Regions from separate parts of the Rhizobium sp. O111 genome, predicted to be linked through region 1. Evidence: predicted binding sites of a transcription regulator. Region 1 holds the regulator's gene; the other holds the start of a gene.
The links. Region 1 encodes LexA, which represses DNA repair genes until DNA is damaged. Its sites were predicted from a motif close to TGTTCNNNNTGTGTTCNG; they were not measured.

Region 1 (7,789 bases):
TGGTACTTGTAGGCCATGGCGGCGATCGTCGGCATCTTGGCGATCATGCGCAGCGAAGCGACCATGCGCTGGTGCGGATCGGTGATGTCGGTGCTGTCGTGGTAGAACGCCGACAGGGCGCCGACGCAGCCGCACATGACGGCCATCGGATGCGCGTCGCGGCGGAAGCCGGTGAAGAAGCGGCTCATCTGCTCGTGCACCATCGTGTGGTGCGTCACGCGGTAGTCGAAGTCCTTCTTCTGCGCGGCTGTCGGCAGTTCGCCGTAAAGAAGCAGGTAGCAGACTTCGAGGAAGTCGCCCTGTTCGGCCAGCTGCTCGATCGGGTAACCGCGATGGAGCAGAACGCCCTCGTCGCCATCGATATAGGTGATTTTCGATTCACAGGATGCGGTCGAGGTGAAACCAGGATCGTACGTGAAGGAAGCCGTGTTCTTGTAGAGGGCGCCGATATCGATGACATCAGGTCCGATCGTGCCGCTCTTGACCGGCAGGTCGACTGTTTTCTCACCGAGTTTTAGTGTTGCGCTTTGATCCGTCATTCTGATCCTCCAAACTGGCGGTTGGCGCCTTAAAAGCGCCATAGGGTTAAGCGTCGTCTGCGATAGCTATATGATCGCGCGCCTAATGCCAAGTTACCGTGATGCCATTTTGTGCATCGCAGTATCAACTTTTGAGCAGTGCTGAGATGCCGTCTCCGCATAGCGGAAGCCAATGATAATCCTGACATTTTCGATGGTTTTATTTCCCGTTTGAATTCAAACGATTATAGTTGCGTTTCGGTTCCGCTGGCCTCATTCTGATTGCAGGTCAGGGTGGCTTTCGGGTGTCGTTGCATGCCGGAGTTGAATGCCAGTCACGTCGTTTTGATGCCACCCGAAGCGGCGCAAATTGCCAATTTGCCGGCCGTACCGGGGCAAAATGCCCGTGCCATAATGACGCGCGCGCCGTTGACGCAGTCGACGTCGGGTTTTCTGAGTCGCGCAAGCCGAGGGATCGGCCGCCAGGCAGCCGTTGCAGCACAAGCGTTCAGCACGGAATTCGATCACGGCCGCTTTTTCCTGGCGTCGCCCATCTTCCTCGGCGCAGGCGCCATCGCCTGGTTCCGCCTTGCTGTCGATATCCCGCCCATGCGGCTCCTTGCCTGGGCTGTTCTCTTCGGTCTCGTCTTCGTTCTGGCGGGCGCCGCGCCCGTTGCCACCCGCCGTGTGGCGATATCAGGCCTGCTCGTCGTCCTTGGCATGTTCGCGGCGCAACTCGAGACCTGGCGCGCTGATACCGTCGTTCTCGACACAGCGGTGACTACGACTGTGACCGGCCGCGTGGAACGGCGCGAGGGCGACGACAACGGCCGCTGGCGCTATATCTTAAGGGTAACGCGCACGGACGAGCCTGCGCTCAAGCGTCCGCCGCAGCAAGTGTCGCTCGTCGCGCGTGCCGGCGAGCCTGTCGCGGTCGGCGGATGGCTCACGGGCCGAGTGCGCCTGACGCCGCCAGCCGGACCGGCATTGCCCGAACTCAACGATTTCGCATTCTCCGCCTATTTCGACGGCATCGGCGCCAACGGCTTCTTCTACGGTATTCCGCAGCCCATCGCGTCGCAGATCGATATCGCCGATCTCTCTGCCGCCGATCGCGCCGTGGAATGGCTCTACGGTCTGCGCAGCAGTATTGGCGACCGCATCCGCAGCATTCTGCCTGATGATACCGGCGCCTTCGCCGCCTCGCTTGTCACCGATGAGAGACGCGTCATCTCCAACGAGACGACGGAGGCGCTGCGCCAATCCGGCCTCGCGCATATCGTCGCGATCTCGGGCCTCAACATGGCGCTGTCGGCCGGCATCTGCTTTGTCGGGCTGCGGCTGTTCTTTGGACTGTTTCCTGGCTTCGCACAGGCCTATCCGACCAAGAAGCTTGCCGCCGGCAGCGCGCTTCTGGCGCTGACGGCCTATTACATGATCTCGGGCTTTGCCGTCTCCGCCGAGCGCGCCTTCATCATGATGGCGATCATGCTTGTCGCGGTGCTGTTCGATCGCCCCTCGATCAGCCTGCGCAACATCGCGCTCTCGGCGATGCTGATCATTCTGATGTCGCCATCCGAGGTGCTGGGCCCGAGCTTCCAGATGTCCTACGCCGCGACGCTGGCGCTGGTCGCGGGCTTTGCTGTGTGGACTAGGAGGCGGCATCGCGAAAGCGTTCTTCTCACGCATCCCGCGATAAAGCCGGTCATGGTCACGCTTCGCTTCTTCGGCGGCATCGCGCTGACCTCGATGATCGGCGGTTTCTCGACGGCGCTGTTTTCGATCGAGCATTTTCACAGGCTGAGCGGCTACGGCCTTCCCGCCAACCTGCTTGCCATGCCCGTCATCTCCTTCATCGTCATGCCCTTCGGAATGGCCGCGATGTTGGCGACGCCATTTGGCCTCGACGCTGTGCCGTGGAAGGTCGCCGGCTTCGGGCTGGATCTCGTGATCGACATCGCAAAGATGGTTTCCGGCTGGGGCGGCAGTGTCGATATCGGGCGGATTCCCGAATGGTATTTCGCGATCGCCGTACTCGGCTTCCTCGTCTGGGGGCTGATGCGGACGCGCCTGCGATGGATCGGCGCTGCGGTTGCCGCGCTTGCAACGATCGTCGTCGTCCTGCTGCCTGCGACACCTGCGCCAGAACTCGTCGTGTCCGAGGATGGAAGCCTTGTGGCGGCAGTTACAGGCGACGGCCTTGCCAGCAACCGCGAACGGCCGCCCGACTTCATCTTCGGGCAATGGCAGCGCGCGCTCGCGATCGAAGACCACAAGCCGCCGGATGTGATCGAAGGCGAGGCATTGTCCATTCCCAGGAGGGGTGAGCCAAGGCCACGACTGACACTGAAACAACAACGCGAAGCGCGCGCCATGATGCGCGAAGCAGCGGCTTCGACAAACGACAGCGGTTTCCAGTGCCTCAAGATGGCCTGGTGCGTGACAGCGCTCGATAGCGGCTACGTCATCGCGACGCTCGAAAACGCCGCCTATCTCGGTCCCGCCTGCGATGTGGCCGATATCGTCATCACGCCTGTCCGTCTGCGCCAGGCGACATGCCGTTCCGGCGCAATGCTATTGACCGGCGAAACCCTCAGGCGATCGGGCGCCGTCGAAATCCGTATCGACGAGCAGGGGACACCCGTCGTCAAAACCGCCTATGAAAGCCTCGGTCGCCCCTGGTTGCGCCATCGCGCCTATGACTGGCGCAACGACAGCTTCAGCGACGACCAGTCACCGCCTGGCGATGTCACCACTCAGTGATACCGGCGAATAAGCCCGACGAGCTTGCCCTGAACCTTGACGCGGTCAGGCCCGAAAATGCGGGTTTCGTAAGCCGGGTTCGCAGCTTCCAGCGCGATCGACGCGCCCTTGCGGCGGAAGCGCTTCAGCGTCGCCTCTTCATCGTCGACAAGCGCCACGACGATGTCGCCGGGATTGGCGGTGTTGCCGTTGCGGATGATGACGGTGTCGCCGTCGAAAATGCCGGCTTCGATCATCGAGTCGCCCTTGACCTCGAGCGCGTAGTGCTCGCCGGAGCCGAGCATGTCGGCGGGGACGGTGATGTCGTGGGTGTTGTTCTGGATCGCCGAGATCGGCACACCGGCGGCGATCCGGCCCATGACGGGAACGGACGCCGAGTTGCCGTTGTCGGCGCTGGGCGCGGCCTTCGGGGCAGGGGCCGCGGCCACCGGCTGCGGCTTGCCGAGGCTGCCCTCGATGACGCTCGGCGAGAAGCCGCGTCGCGGCTGCAGGCTCGGATTATAGGCTTCCGGCAGCTTGATGACCTCGAGCGCGCGCGCCCGGTTTGGCAGCCGGCGAATGAAGCCGCGCTCTTCCAGCGCCGTGATCAGCCGGTGAATGCCGGATTTTGATGCTAGATCGAGTGCATCCTTCATTTCGTCGAAGGATGGCGGAACGCCCGACTCTTTCATCCGCTCATGAATGAACAGAAGCAGTTCTTGTTGCTTGCGTGTCAGCATCGAAATGAACCCCAGAGTCGTGAAACAAAGCCAGAACGGACACTATATGTTCCATATGTGTTCCGCAAGTGCCTAAATTTTCGTAAAACTTGGCTCGGAATCGTCGCGATTTTGCACTTCATTCGATTTAACCGCGCTCGCCTCTTGCATTGTGGCGAAAGCCAGCGCACATCTCTGCCGATTTCGGGAGGATTTGCCGATGAGTGACCCCCATCCCCTGGACCACGTGGTGCTGCCGGTGGTCAATATCGAGATGGCGCGCGAGCGCCTGGGCAAGCTCGGTTTTACCGTCGCCGCCGATGCGCGGCACCCATTCGGCACCGAGAATGCCTGCGTCTTCTTTGCCGACAAAACCTACCTCGAGCCGCTCGGCATCGCCAGCCTGGAGACTTACGAAGCGGCCATCGGAGACGGCAACGTTTTCACCGCACGTGATCGTGCCTTCCGCTTCCGCTGCGGCGACGACGGCCTGTCGGCTATCGTCTTCGGTACGCCGGATGCCGATAGCGATCACGCCCGCTTCATCGACGATGGCATGAGCGGCGGCGAGATGCTGAGATTTGCCCGGCAGATGAAGATGCCGGATGGTTCTGAGGCGACCGCCGCGTTCCGCCTGGCTTTCGCGGCCGATCTGCGCGCACCCGATTTCTTCCTCTTCGCCTGCCAGCGCGTCAACCCACTGCCCAGCGATCTCAAGGCCTTGGAAACCCATGCGAATGGCGTTTTGGGCATCCTGTCGATCGTGCTCTCGTCGTCCGATCCCAAGGCGTTCGCGCCGCTGTTGCAGCTGGCGTCTGATGCGCAGGCGACCCGCGAGGAGGCGTTCGGTGTCAGCCTGGATGCCGGCAACGCCCGTATCAATATCCTGTCGCCGGATGGCTTGAACGCTTACTACGATCTCGCCGAGCCCAAGGCCGATCGCGGCCTGCGTGGCGCGGCGATTGTCTTTTCCGTTGCCGATCTCGCCGTGACAGAGGCGCATTTGGCTGCTAACGGGATCACCTATACACGCAAGAACAATCGAATTCTGGTGAAGGCCGCACCCGGCCAGGGCGCGCTCTTCGCCTTCGAGGAGAAACGATGACTGAGACCAATTCCGAGGTGGCCGTTGGCGAAGGCGCCGGCCGTGTGGTGTTTTCCAACACCGGCAAGCTGTCGCTGATCGCCGGCCCCTGCCAGATGGAAAGCCGCGACCATGCCTTCATGATCGCCGGCACGCTGAAGGAGCTCTGCGACAAGCTCGGCATCGGCCTTGTCTACAAGTCCTCCTTCGACAAGGCCAACCGCACCTCGCTGTCGGCCCAGCGCGGCATCGGTCTTGAAACGGCGCTCGAAGTCTTCGCCGATCTCAAGAAGGAATACGGCTTCCCTGTCTTGACCGACATCCACACCGAGGAGCAGTGCGCCGAAGTCGCCGCTGTCGTCGATGTGCTGCAGATCCCGGCCTTCCTTAGCCGGCAGACGGACCTGCTGGTCGCTGCCGCCAAGACCGGCCGCGCCATCAACGTCAAGAAGGGCCAGTTCCTGGCGCCTTGGGACATGAAGAACGTGCTTGCCAAGCTGAATGCCAGCGGCAACCCGAACATCATGCTGTGCGAACGCGGCGCTTCCTTCGGCTATAACACGCTGGTCTCCGACATGCGCTCGCTCCCCATCATGGAAGCCATGGGCGCGCCTGTTGTCTTCGATGCGACGCATTCGGTGCAGCAGCCGGGCGGGCAGGGCGGCTCCAGTGGCGGCCAGCGCGAATTCGTGGAAACGCTGGCACGTGCGGCTGTCGCCGTCGGTGTCGCCGGTGTGTTCGTCGAGACGCACGAAGATCCCGACAATGCGCCGTCGGATGGCCCGAACATGGTCTATCTCAAGGACATGCCGCGCCTGCTTGAGAAGCTTCTGGCCTTTGACGCCATCGCCAAGGGCTGACGTTCAAAAGACTGACACGTTCGTGTATTAGGCCACCGAAGAACAATGTGGAGGAGCATGCGCAAAAGGGTCCCAAACTGCCCCAAACCGGCATTGTAATTTGCGCATCTTCGATTAAAGACGAATTTCAAACGATTTATCCACCCTCAAGCAGAGAAGAGCCGATGACCGCTATTACCGATATTATCGCCCGCGAGATTCTCGACAGCCGTGGTAACCCCACCGTCGAAGTCGATGTCTATCTCGAAGATGGCAGCATGGGCCGCGCCGCCGTTCCGTCGGGCGCATCGACCGGCGCGCACGAAGCCGTCGAACTCCGCGATGGTGGCAAGCGTTATCTCGGCAAGGGTGTCGAAAAGGCCGTCGAAGCCGCCAACACGGAAATCTTCGACGCCATTGGCGGCATCGACGCTGAAAACCAGATCCAGATCGACAACATCATGATCGAACTGGACGGCACGCCGAACAAGTCGCGCCTCGGCGCCAACGCTATCCTCGGCGTTTCGCTGGCCGTTGCCAAGGCTGCCGCCGAAGCTGCCGGCCTGCCGCTCTACCGTTACGTTGGTGGCGCTTCCGCGCACCTGCTGCCGGTTCCGATGATGAACATCATCAACGGCGGCGCGCATGCCGACAACCCGATCGACTTCCAGGAATTCATGATCCTGCCTGTAGGAGCTGATTCCATCCGCGAAGCTGTTCGCATGGGCTCGGAAGTCTTCCACACGCTCCGCAAGGAGCTCGCTGCCCAAGGCCACAACACCAATGTCGGCGACGAAGGCGGCTTCGCACCGGGCCTGAAGAGCGCCCCTGAAGCCCTCGACTTCATCATGAAGTCGATCGAGAAAGCCGGCTACAAGCCTGGCGAAGACATCCATCTCGGCCTCGACTGCGCCTCGACCGAATTCTTCAAGGACGGCAAGTACGTTCTCGAAGGCGAAGGCCGCACGCTGGAGCCGGGCGCAATGGCTGAATACCTGGCGCAGCTCGCTGCCCAGTACCCGATCATCTCGATCGAAGACGGCATGGCTGAAGACGACTGGGATGGCTGGAAGGCTCTGACGGATCTGGCCGGCAAGAAGGTTCAGCTGGTCGGCGACGATCTCTTCGTCACCAACTCTGCTCGCCTGCGCGATGGTATCAAGATGGGCGTCGCCAACTCGATCCTCGTCAAGGTCAACCAGATCGGTTCGCTGACGGAAACGCTCGACGCCGTCAACACCGCGCACAAGGCAGCCTACACCGCCGTCATGTCGCACCGTTCGGGCGAAACCGAAGACAGCACGATCGCCGATCTCGCCGTTGCCACGAACTGCGGTCAGATCAAGACTGGCTCGCTGTCGCGCTCGGATCGTCTTGCCAAGTACAACCAGCTGATCCGCATCGAAGAAGGCCTCGGCCCGCAGGCGCAGTACGCCGGCCGTTCGATCATCCGCGGCTAAGCCTTCTGATTTCAAGCATTTGGAACCCGCGCTCTCGTGAACTGATCCCCGAAGTTGGATTACCAACTTTCGGGGACAGTTCATGACGGCGCGGGTTTTTTGTTGCGCCGCGGTCATAGTCAACGGACGGTTAATCTCTGCCCGGTAGTCTTCTGGTCAAGGGTAATGCGTTTCGAGAATGCGTGTATGTGGACCAAGCATCATAAGAAGAAAAAGATCGGCCGTTTCGTCATTCCGGCGATGGCGGTCGCGTTTCTCTCCTATTTCGGCTACCATTGCATCCATGGCGACTACGGCCTGCGCGCGACAGAAGTGTTCGAGCGCCAGCGCATTGCGCGCGAAAGAGAGCTGGCCGTGCTTAAAAATAAGCGCGAGCACCTTGAAAAGCAGGTGGCGCTCCTAAGTGATGGTTCCATGGACAAGGACA
Region 2 (7,789 bases), 1.3 Mb from region 1:
ATGGCATGCCGGATCATGACGACGAGATCGCCGATGATTTCGCACCAGCGATCGTTGCCGAAAGCACCAAGCAGATGAAGACCATGTCCGTCGCGACCGCCGTGATGGCGCTCGACATGACGGACGAGCCCCTGTTGCTCTTCCGCAGCCCGGGTAACGAACAGTTGAACATCGTTTACCGTCGGCACGACGGCAACATTGGCTGGATAGACGCAGCCAACATCAAAAGCTGAGAAAACGGAGCGGAGCGGCAGGCATCTGCCGCTCCCCCGGCTTGGCACAAAAGGAAAAAGAAATGGCTTTGGCAGATTTGCTGCAGCAGAATGCGATCATTCCCGCTCTCAGGGTCAACTCCAAGAAACAGCTCCTGCAGGAATTGTCGGCCAAGGCGTCGAAAGTCACCGGGCTGTCCGAGCGCGAGATTTTTGACGTTGTCCTGCAGCGCGAGCGGCTTGGTTCCACCGGCGTCGGCAATGGCATCGCCATTCCGCACGGCAAGCTGGCAAGCGTCAATTCCATCGTCGGCATCTTCGCGCGTCTCGACCAGCCGGTCGATTTCGAAGCGCTGGACGATCAGCCGGTCGATCTCGTCTTCCTGCTTCTGGCGCCCGAGGGCGCCGGCGCCGATCATCTGAAGGCCCTGTCGCGCATCGCCCGCGTGCTGCGCGACCACGATCTCGTCGCCAAGCTGCGCGCCACCGACAGCGCCTCTGCGATCTATGCTTTCCTCAATGAAGAGCAGACCTCCAACGCGGCCTGATCCTATTCAATTCAAATGAAAAGAGGCGCCGGATTGCTCCGGCGCCTCTTTTTGTTTTGGCTCAGCCGATCGGCTCAGAACTCTTCCCAATTGTCCTGTGCCACAGCTGCCGATCCATGCGACTGCGCGACAGCGCGGCGCGGGGCAGGGGCGGCTGCCTGGCGATAGCTCGGCTGCGACGACGGGCGATAGCTCGGTGCCGCTGCCGGTGCCCGCATCTGCTGTGCGGTGGAGCGCAGCGGTGCGCCGTGGTTGGCGTTGCTGACGCGGAAGCGGGCGACGAGGTGCTGCAGCGTCTGTGCCTCTTCGTTCAGCGTGACGCTGGCCGCGGTGGTCTCCTCGACCATGGCGGCGTTCTGCTGCGTCACCTGGTCCATCTGGTTCATCGCCTGGCTGACCTCCTTGAGGCCGATCGCCTGCTCGCTGGCCGATGCCGAGATTTCCCGGATCAGGCCATTGATGCGCATCACCTGCTCGGAGATGTTGTGCAGCGTGTCGCCGGCACGGCCGACGAGATCGACGCCTTCCTTGACCTGGACGGCCGAGGTATTAATGAGCGTCTTGATCTCCTTGGCGGCATTCGCCGAACGCTGGGCCAGTTCGCGCACTTCCTGGGCAACCACCGCGAAGCCCTTGCCGGCTTCACCGGCACGCGCGGCTTCGACACCGGCATTCAGCGCAAGCAGATTGGTCTGGAACGCGATCTCGTCGATGACGCCGATGATGCGCGAAACCTCGGTGGAGGACTGCTCGATCCCGTGCATCGAGGCGATCGCCTTGCGCACGACATCGCCGGAGCGTTCCGCATCCTCGCAGGCGTGGTTGACGTTGTCGGCGGCCGTGCGCGCATTGTCGGCGCTGGAATTGACCTGCGCGGTCAGCTCGTTCAGGGCTGCTGCGGTTTCTTCCAGGCTCGCCGCCTGCTGTTCCGTGCGCTTGGCCAGATCAGACGCGCTGCCGCTGATCTCGCTGGTGCCGGAGCCGATGTTGACGACGCTGAGGTTCATCGTCGTGATCGTCTCTTCAAGGGCGGCCAGCGCCGCGTTGAAGTCCTGCTTCAGCTTGCCGTATTCGCCCGGGAATTCATCGGTGATGCGGTGGCTGAGATTGCCCTGCGACAGCTCGGACAGACCGGCGCCGACGATGGACACGATGTGGCGCTGTAGCGAAACCGACTGCTGGCGTTCGCTTTCCGAACGACCGCGCTCGTCTTCCGCTTCCTGGCGCTGGCTCTTGGCTTCTGCTTCGAGACGGCGGCTGTCGGCGAGCGCATGGCGGAAGCCTTCGAGCGCCTTGGCGACGGAACCGGTTTCGTCCGAGCGATCCTGGCCAACGACCGGCTGCTCGTAGCGACCTTCGCTCAGCATCTTGACGCTGGCGACGAGATCACCGAGCGGCTTCTGCACGAAGGCGCGGACGGCGAAGTAGAGCGCCAGCATGACGGCTGCCAGAACGACGATGCCTGCAACGATCATCATGAAGGTCTGATCCTGCACCGGCGCGTTGATCGCGCTGTGCGGCACGTCGACGAGGATGACCCAGTTGGTGTTCACGTCGGGGAGCGCAAAGGGATAGACCACGCGGTCGAACTGCTCGCCGCCATCGATCGAGAGATTCTTGACGACAGCAGGCGCAAGCGTCGCGAGGCCGGTCTTGACCGCATCGGCACCTTCACCCTCGTAGGGCTTCATCGCCAGATCCTTGGACGGCGCGACGATCCAGTTGCCGCCCTGCGAGAGCAGTGTCACGCGGCCGGTGCCGAAGGGATGCAGTCCGCCGAGCTTGTCGGCGAGCGACTTCAGCGAAATGTCGACGCCGCTGACGCCGATCATCTTGCCGCCGGACATGACCGGGTAGCCGATGGAGGTCATCGCGGTATTCTCGCCGGTGGTGGTTTCAGCGTAGGGCGAGGAGATCGCGCCCTTCTTGCTGGCGGCGGCCAGGCTGTACCATTCGGCCTTGTAGTCCGATGCGAACACGGAGAAGGTAAAGCCGCCGTCCCGCTTCTTGGTCCAATAGGCGTTGAAGGCACCGGTCTTGTCCGATCCGAGATCCGTGCGGCCGGCGAGCGACGGCGACTGGCCATCGAATGCGTTCGGCTCTTCGCCGAACCAGCTGCCGAAGGCGAACTGGTTGCGCTCGACATTGGCCTTCAGCATATCGACGATCGCCTTGCGATCGAGATACTTGCCTTCGTGGCCGCGGCCGATGACGCCGGCCATGGAGCGCGCGGCGCCCGCCAGTTCGCCGACCGAGGACGCGACTTCGTTGGCGATTGATTTCGCCTCGAGATTTGCCTGGTCCATGGTCAGCGTTTCCACGCGATCACGGGTCTCGCCGATGAGGAAGAAATTGGAGATCAGGAGAACCAGCGCGATCGCGCTGCCGGTAATCACAATGAGTTTGGCCGCAAGCGATTTCATGCGAAAGATGAACATGCATTCCTCGGGGGGATCAAGGATGGGCCGGGCGAAGCATCCGCCGGCACAAGAAGCGAGGGCGACTACATCATGGAGCCGCCGTGGCGAATGCCGTATCCCCTTGGAGAAAGGAGCCGGCGATCACGCGGAAGATCGCCGGAAACCTATTAAATTTAAGTGAAATGCGATGATGTTTCGACCGATCGCAAGCAAACGCATCGCCGATGTCGTCGGCGGATAACGCTTATAGTTTGTTTGCGACGTCTTCGCGCGAGGGAATGGACGGCTGGGCGCCTGCCTTGAGGCATGCGAGCGAGCCGGCAACGGCTGCGCGACGAAGCGCCGGCTCGAAATCGAGCCCTTCATCGAGGCTGGCCGCGAAGTAACCGCAGAAGGTATCGCCCGCGCCGACCGTATCCACCGGCTCGATCTTCAACCCCTTCGCCCGCGATATCACGCCGTCGCGGATCGCCACCACGCCATCGCCGCCAAGCGTCACGATCAGCGTCTGCCCCGTCTCGGCGTTGAGGCGCTTCAGCGCGGCTTCGCGGTCTTCCGCGCTCATGTTTTCCTGCCCGGCCAGAAGCTCGAACTCGGTCTCGTTGGCAATGACGATATCGGCCAGGCGCCCGAGGCGCGCCGCATCCGCAATCAGCGGCGCGAGATTGAGAACGGTGGTGACGCCCTTGGCGCGCGCGGCAGCCAGAGCCTGCTCGACGGCGGCAACCGGGATTTCGAGCTGCAGCATCAGCGTGTCGCCCTTGCTCATCGCGCCGACGGCCTGATCCGCATCCTGCGCCGTGACCGTGCCGTTGGCGCCCGGCACGACGGCGATCATGTTCTCGCCGTCTCCGCCCACGAGGATGATCGCGGTCCCGGTCGGCTGGTCGGCGCGCTTGACGGACTGGAGATCGGTGCCGGCGTCCTTTAGGAGCGCCAGCGCCTCGTCCGAAAAGCCATCATGGCCGACGGCGCCCGCCATGGTCACGCTACGCCCGGCGCGACGTGCGGCCAGCGCCTGGTTGGCGCCCTTGCCGCCGGCGGCCGTCGAAAAGCCGTTGCCGGCCACCGTCTCGCCCGGCTTCGGAAGCCGTTGCGTCGTGGCGATGAGGTCCATGTTGATGGAGCCGAAAACGGTGATCATGCGAGGTGTCCTTCCCAGTGCTTTTGTCGGGCGCGACACTGCCGAAGCCGTCACTCGTCGTCAACTACCCTTAGCTTGAGAAGTCCTGTTCTGCTCTCCACGGATTTCGATGTGGGCGCACTTTCATCCGGGACGCGACCTGCATCCGCACCCTCGAATTCCAGCGCCTCGATCTTGGCGCCGCGCTTGGTCAGCTTGTCGGCCGAGGTGACGATCATGTCGACATCCTTCTGCGCCATGGCGAAATGCCCCTGCAGCTTGCGCACGCGATCGTCGAGGCGGCCGAGATCATCCATCAGACTGGCGACTTCGCCCTGAATGACATGCGCCTGCGCCTGCATCCGCTGATCCTTCAAGACAGCCTGGATAACCTGGATCGACAGCATCAGCAGCGATGGTGAAACGATGACCACGCGGGCGCGATGCGCCTTCTGCACGATCGCTTCGAAATTCTCGTGAATTTCCGCGAAGATCGATTCCGACGGCACGAACAGAAACGCGGTATCCTGCGTCTCCCCCTGGATCAGATACTTCTCCGCGATATCGCGGATATGGATCTCCATATCGCGCCGAAACTGCTGCGACGCGGCCTTGGCAAGCTCCGGCCCGCCGGCGTCGCGAATGGCGTTCCATGCTTCCAGCGGAAACTTCGCGTCGATGACCAGCGGCGGCGCGCCGTTGGGCATGCGGATGGTGCAATCCGGGCGTGAGCCGTTGCTCAGCGTCTGCTGGAAGCCATAGGCACCGATCGGCAGGCCATCGGCAACGATCGTTTCCATCCGCGATTGGCCGAAGGCGCCGCGCGTCTGCTTGTTGGACAGGATCGCCTGCAGCCCGACCACGTCCTTGGCGAGCGTCTGGATATTGTTCTGTGCCGCATCGATCACCGCCAGCCGCTCCTGCAGCCTCCTGAGGTTCTCATGCGTGGACTTGGTCTGCTCGGTAATCGTGGTGCTGACCCGCTGCGACATGCCGTCCAGCCTCTGGCTGATCGCCTGGTTGAGTTCCGATTGGCGCGAGCCGAACACCTCGGCCATCGCCGCCATGCGGCCCTGCATTTCCGACTGGATCCGCAACAGCTCCATCATCCGCGCATCCGCCTCGGCGGCACGCTCCAGCGCCTCCTCGGCCTGCTCGCGCCGCGCCTGGCCGCCACGAACGAGCAAGGCAAGCATCAAGACGATCACGATGGCCAGCGCCGCGCCGGCAAGCGCGAGCGACATGGGGCTGAGACCGGAAAGGGTGGCGGAAAGCGAGTCGGTGCTTGTTGTCATGATTGCACCATAGCAAAGTCGCGTGGCATTTCCAGATCAAAACGTGAACATCGTAAATGGTCTTTCCGACGATGCGTGGTGCGGCATTCGAGCGCTAGCTAACAAATAACCCGATAATTTAACGCTTAAGAAACTATATTAGGGAAAAGCTGCGCGAAAATTGCCCTTCATCAAATGAAAAAGCAGAAATATATTATGAGCAGCCAGCAGCCTGAGAACGGTCTTAAGCAACGCCTCGATTTCATCGAGCTGGATGACAGCGCACGCCAGTCGCTGCGCCAGATGCGCCCGGCGATTTCGGAGCTGCTGAGCGGCGCGCTCGAACGATTTTACGGAAAGCTGGCGCGCACACCCTCGGTCGCGAGCTTCTTCTCCGACAAGTCGCACATGAATAGCGCCAAGACCCGGCAGGAAGCCCATTGGGCCAACCTCGCCGGCGGCAATTTCGACGAAGCCTACGTCAAGGGCGTGGTCGCCGTCGGCAAGACCCACGCGCGCATCGGCCTCGAGCCACGCTGGTACATCGGCGGCTACGCGCTGTTGATGAGCGACCTGATCAAGGGCCTGATGGCCAAGGAATGGCCGTCGCGCTTCGGTCGCGGCCAGGGCAAGCTGCTCGGCGAAAAGCTCACCGCCGTCGTCAAGGCGGCGATGCTGGATATGGATTACTCGATCTCGGTCTATCTGGAAGCGCTGGAAGAGAAGCGCCTGAAGCTTGAGGAGGAACGCCAAAAGGCGGAAGCCGATCAGGCAATGGCGCTGAGCCATCTCCGCCGCGGTCTCGAAGCGCTGTCGCGCGGCGATCTCGAAGCCACCTTGCCGGCTGACCTGCCGGGCAACTTCAAGGATATGGGCGACGACTACAACCGCGCAGTGGCCGCCCTTCGCGCCTCCTTCGCATCCGTTCGCGCCACATCCGGCGAGATCCTGCGCGGCACCGATGTGATCGCCAAGGGTTCCGACGATCTGGCGCTGCGCACCGCCCAGCAGGCAGCCGGGGTCGAGGAAAGCTCGGCCGCCCTGCAGCAGCTCTCCGTCAGCGTCGGCCAGACGGCATCCAATGCCGAAAAGGCGTCCGCAGCCGTCCGCGAAACGCAGCAGAAGGCGAAGAATTCCGGCGAGCTGGTCACCAGCGCCGTCTCCGCCATGGCCGGCATCGAACGGTCGTCGAGCGAGATCACCAAGATCATCGGCGTCATCGACGACATCGCTTTCCAGACCAACCTTCTCGCGCTGAACGCCGGCGTTGAAGCCGCGCGCGCAGGCGAAGCCGGCAAGGGCTTTGCCGTCGTCGCCCAGGAAGTCCGCCAACTGGCGCAGCGCTCGGCGGATGCCGCCAAGGAGATCAAGAAGCTGATCTCCGAGAGCTCCGCGCAGGTCAACCAGGGTGTCGACATCGTCAGCAGCACCGGCGAGTCGCTGAGCGATATGATCAACCGCATTGACAACATCAGCAGCTTCGTTGCCGATATCGCCGCCGCCGCGCGCGATCAGGCGACCGGCGTTAACGAGGTCAGCGTCGCCATCCGCAACATGGACACCATTACCCAGCAGAATTCGGGCATGGTGGAGCGCACCTCGTCTGAAACCCGGCGCCTGCGCAACGAGGTGGAAGGCCTGGTCGGCCTGCTTGAGCGCTTCCGCACAGACAGCGCCAGCCACGCCGGCTATCAGGCCTCGCGCCGCGCCGCCTGAGGCAAAAGCGTCGAAATTGCGAAGGCGGCGTAAAAAAGCGCCGCCTCCGGCCATCGGATAATTCCATCCCGCAAAAAGATGGGTTATGGGAACGCCATGACCATCAAGCCACTCATCATTCTTCCCGATCCGCTGCTCCGTCAGGTTTCCAAGCCGATCGAGCGCGTCGACAGCGATCTGCAGCGTCTCGCCGACGACATGCTGGAGACCATGTACGATGCTCCTGGCATCGGACTGGCCGCCATTCAGATCGGCGTTGCCCGCCGCATGCTCGTCATCGACGTTGCGCGCGAGGGGGAGGAAAAGCAGCCGCTCGTCTTCATCAATCCCGAAATCGTCTCGTCCTCCGATGAGCGCTCGGTCTATGAAGAAGGCTGCCTCTCCATCCCGGATTACTATGCCGAAGTCGAACGCCCGGCGACCGTCGGCGTCAAGTATCTCGACCGCGACGGCAAGGAGCAGACGATGGAGGCAGACAGCCTGCTCGCCACCTGCC

Region 2: a site for LexA is predicted at 5,631-5,648, ahead of ACVTFQ_RS00305 (DNA recombination protein RmuC). Genes of this name have one in related genera too.

What each region holds. Positions count from the first base shown of each region.
Region 1 covers NZ_JBSHXL010000001.1:1,330,734-1,338,522, forward strand. Annotated here, with positions in the region: gene gltA (citrate synthase) at 1-539, opposite strand, end outside; gene ACVTFQ_RS06840 (ComEC/Rec2 family competence protein) at 834-3,281, shown strand; gene lexA (transcriptional repressor LexA) at 3,275-4,000, opposite strand; gene ACVTFQ_RS06850 (VOC family protein) at 4,200-5,084, shown strand; gene kdsA (3-deoxy-8-phosphooctulonate synthase) at 5,081-5,923, shown strand; gene eno (phosphopyruvate hydratase) at 6,088-7,362, shown strand; gene ACVTFQ_RS06865 (FtsB family cell division protein) at 7,549-7,789, shown strand, end outside.
Region 2 covers NZ_JBSHXL010000001.1:56,761-64,549, forward strand. Annotated here, with positions in the region: gene hpf (ribosome hibernation-promoting factor, HPF/YfiA family) at 1-233, shown strand, start outside; gene ptsN (PTS IIA-like nitrogen regulatory protein PtsN) at 296-760, shown strand; gene ACVTFQ_RS00295 (methyl-accepting chemotaxis protein) at 835-3,198, opposite strand; gene ACVTFQ_RS00300 (ribokinase) at 3,425-4,324, opposite strand; gene ACVTFQ_RS00305 (DNA recombination protein RmuC) at 4,375-5,598, opposite strand; gene ACVTFQ_RS00310 (globin-coupled sensor protein) at 5,794-7,293, shown strand; gene def (peptide deformylase) at 7,390-7,789, shown strand, end outside.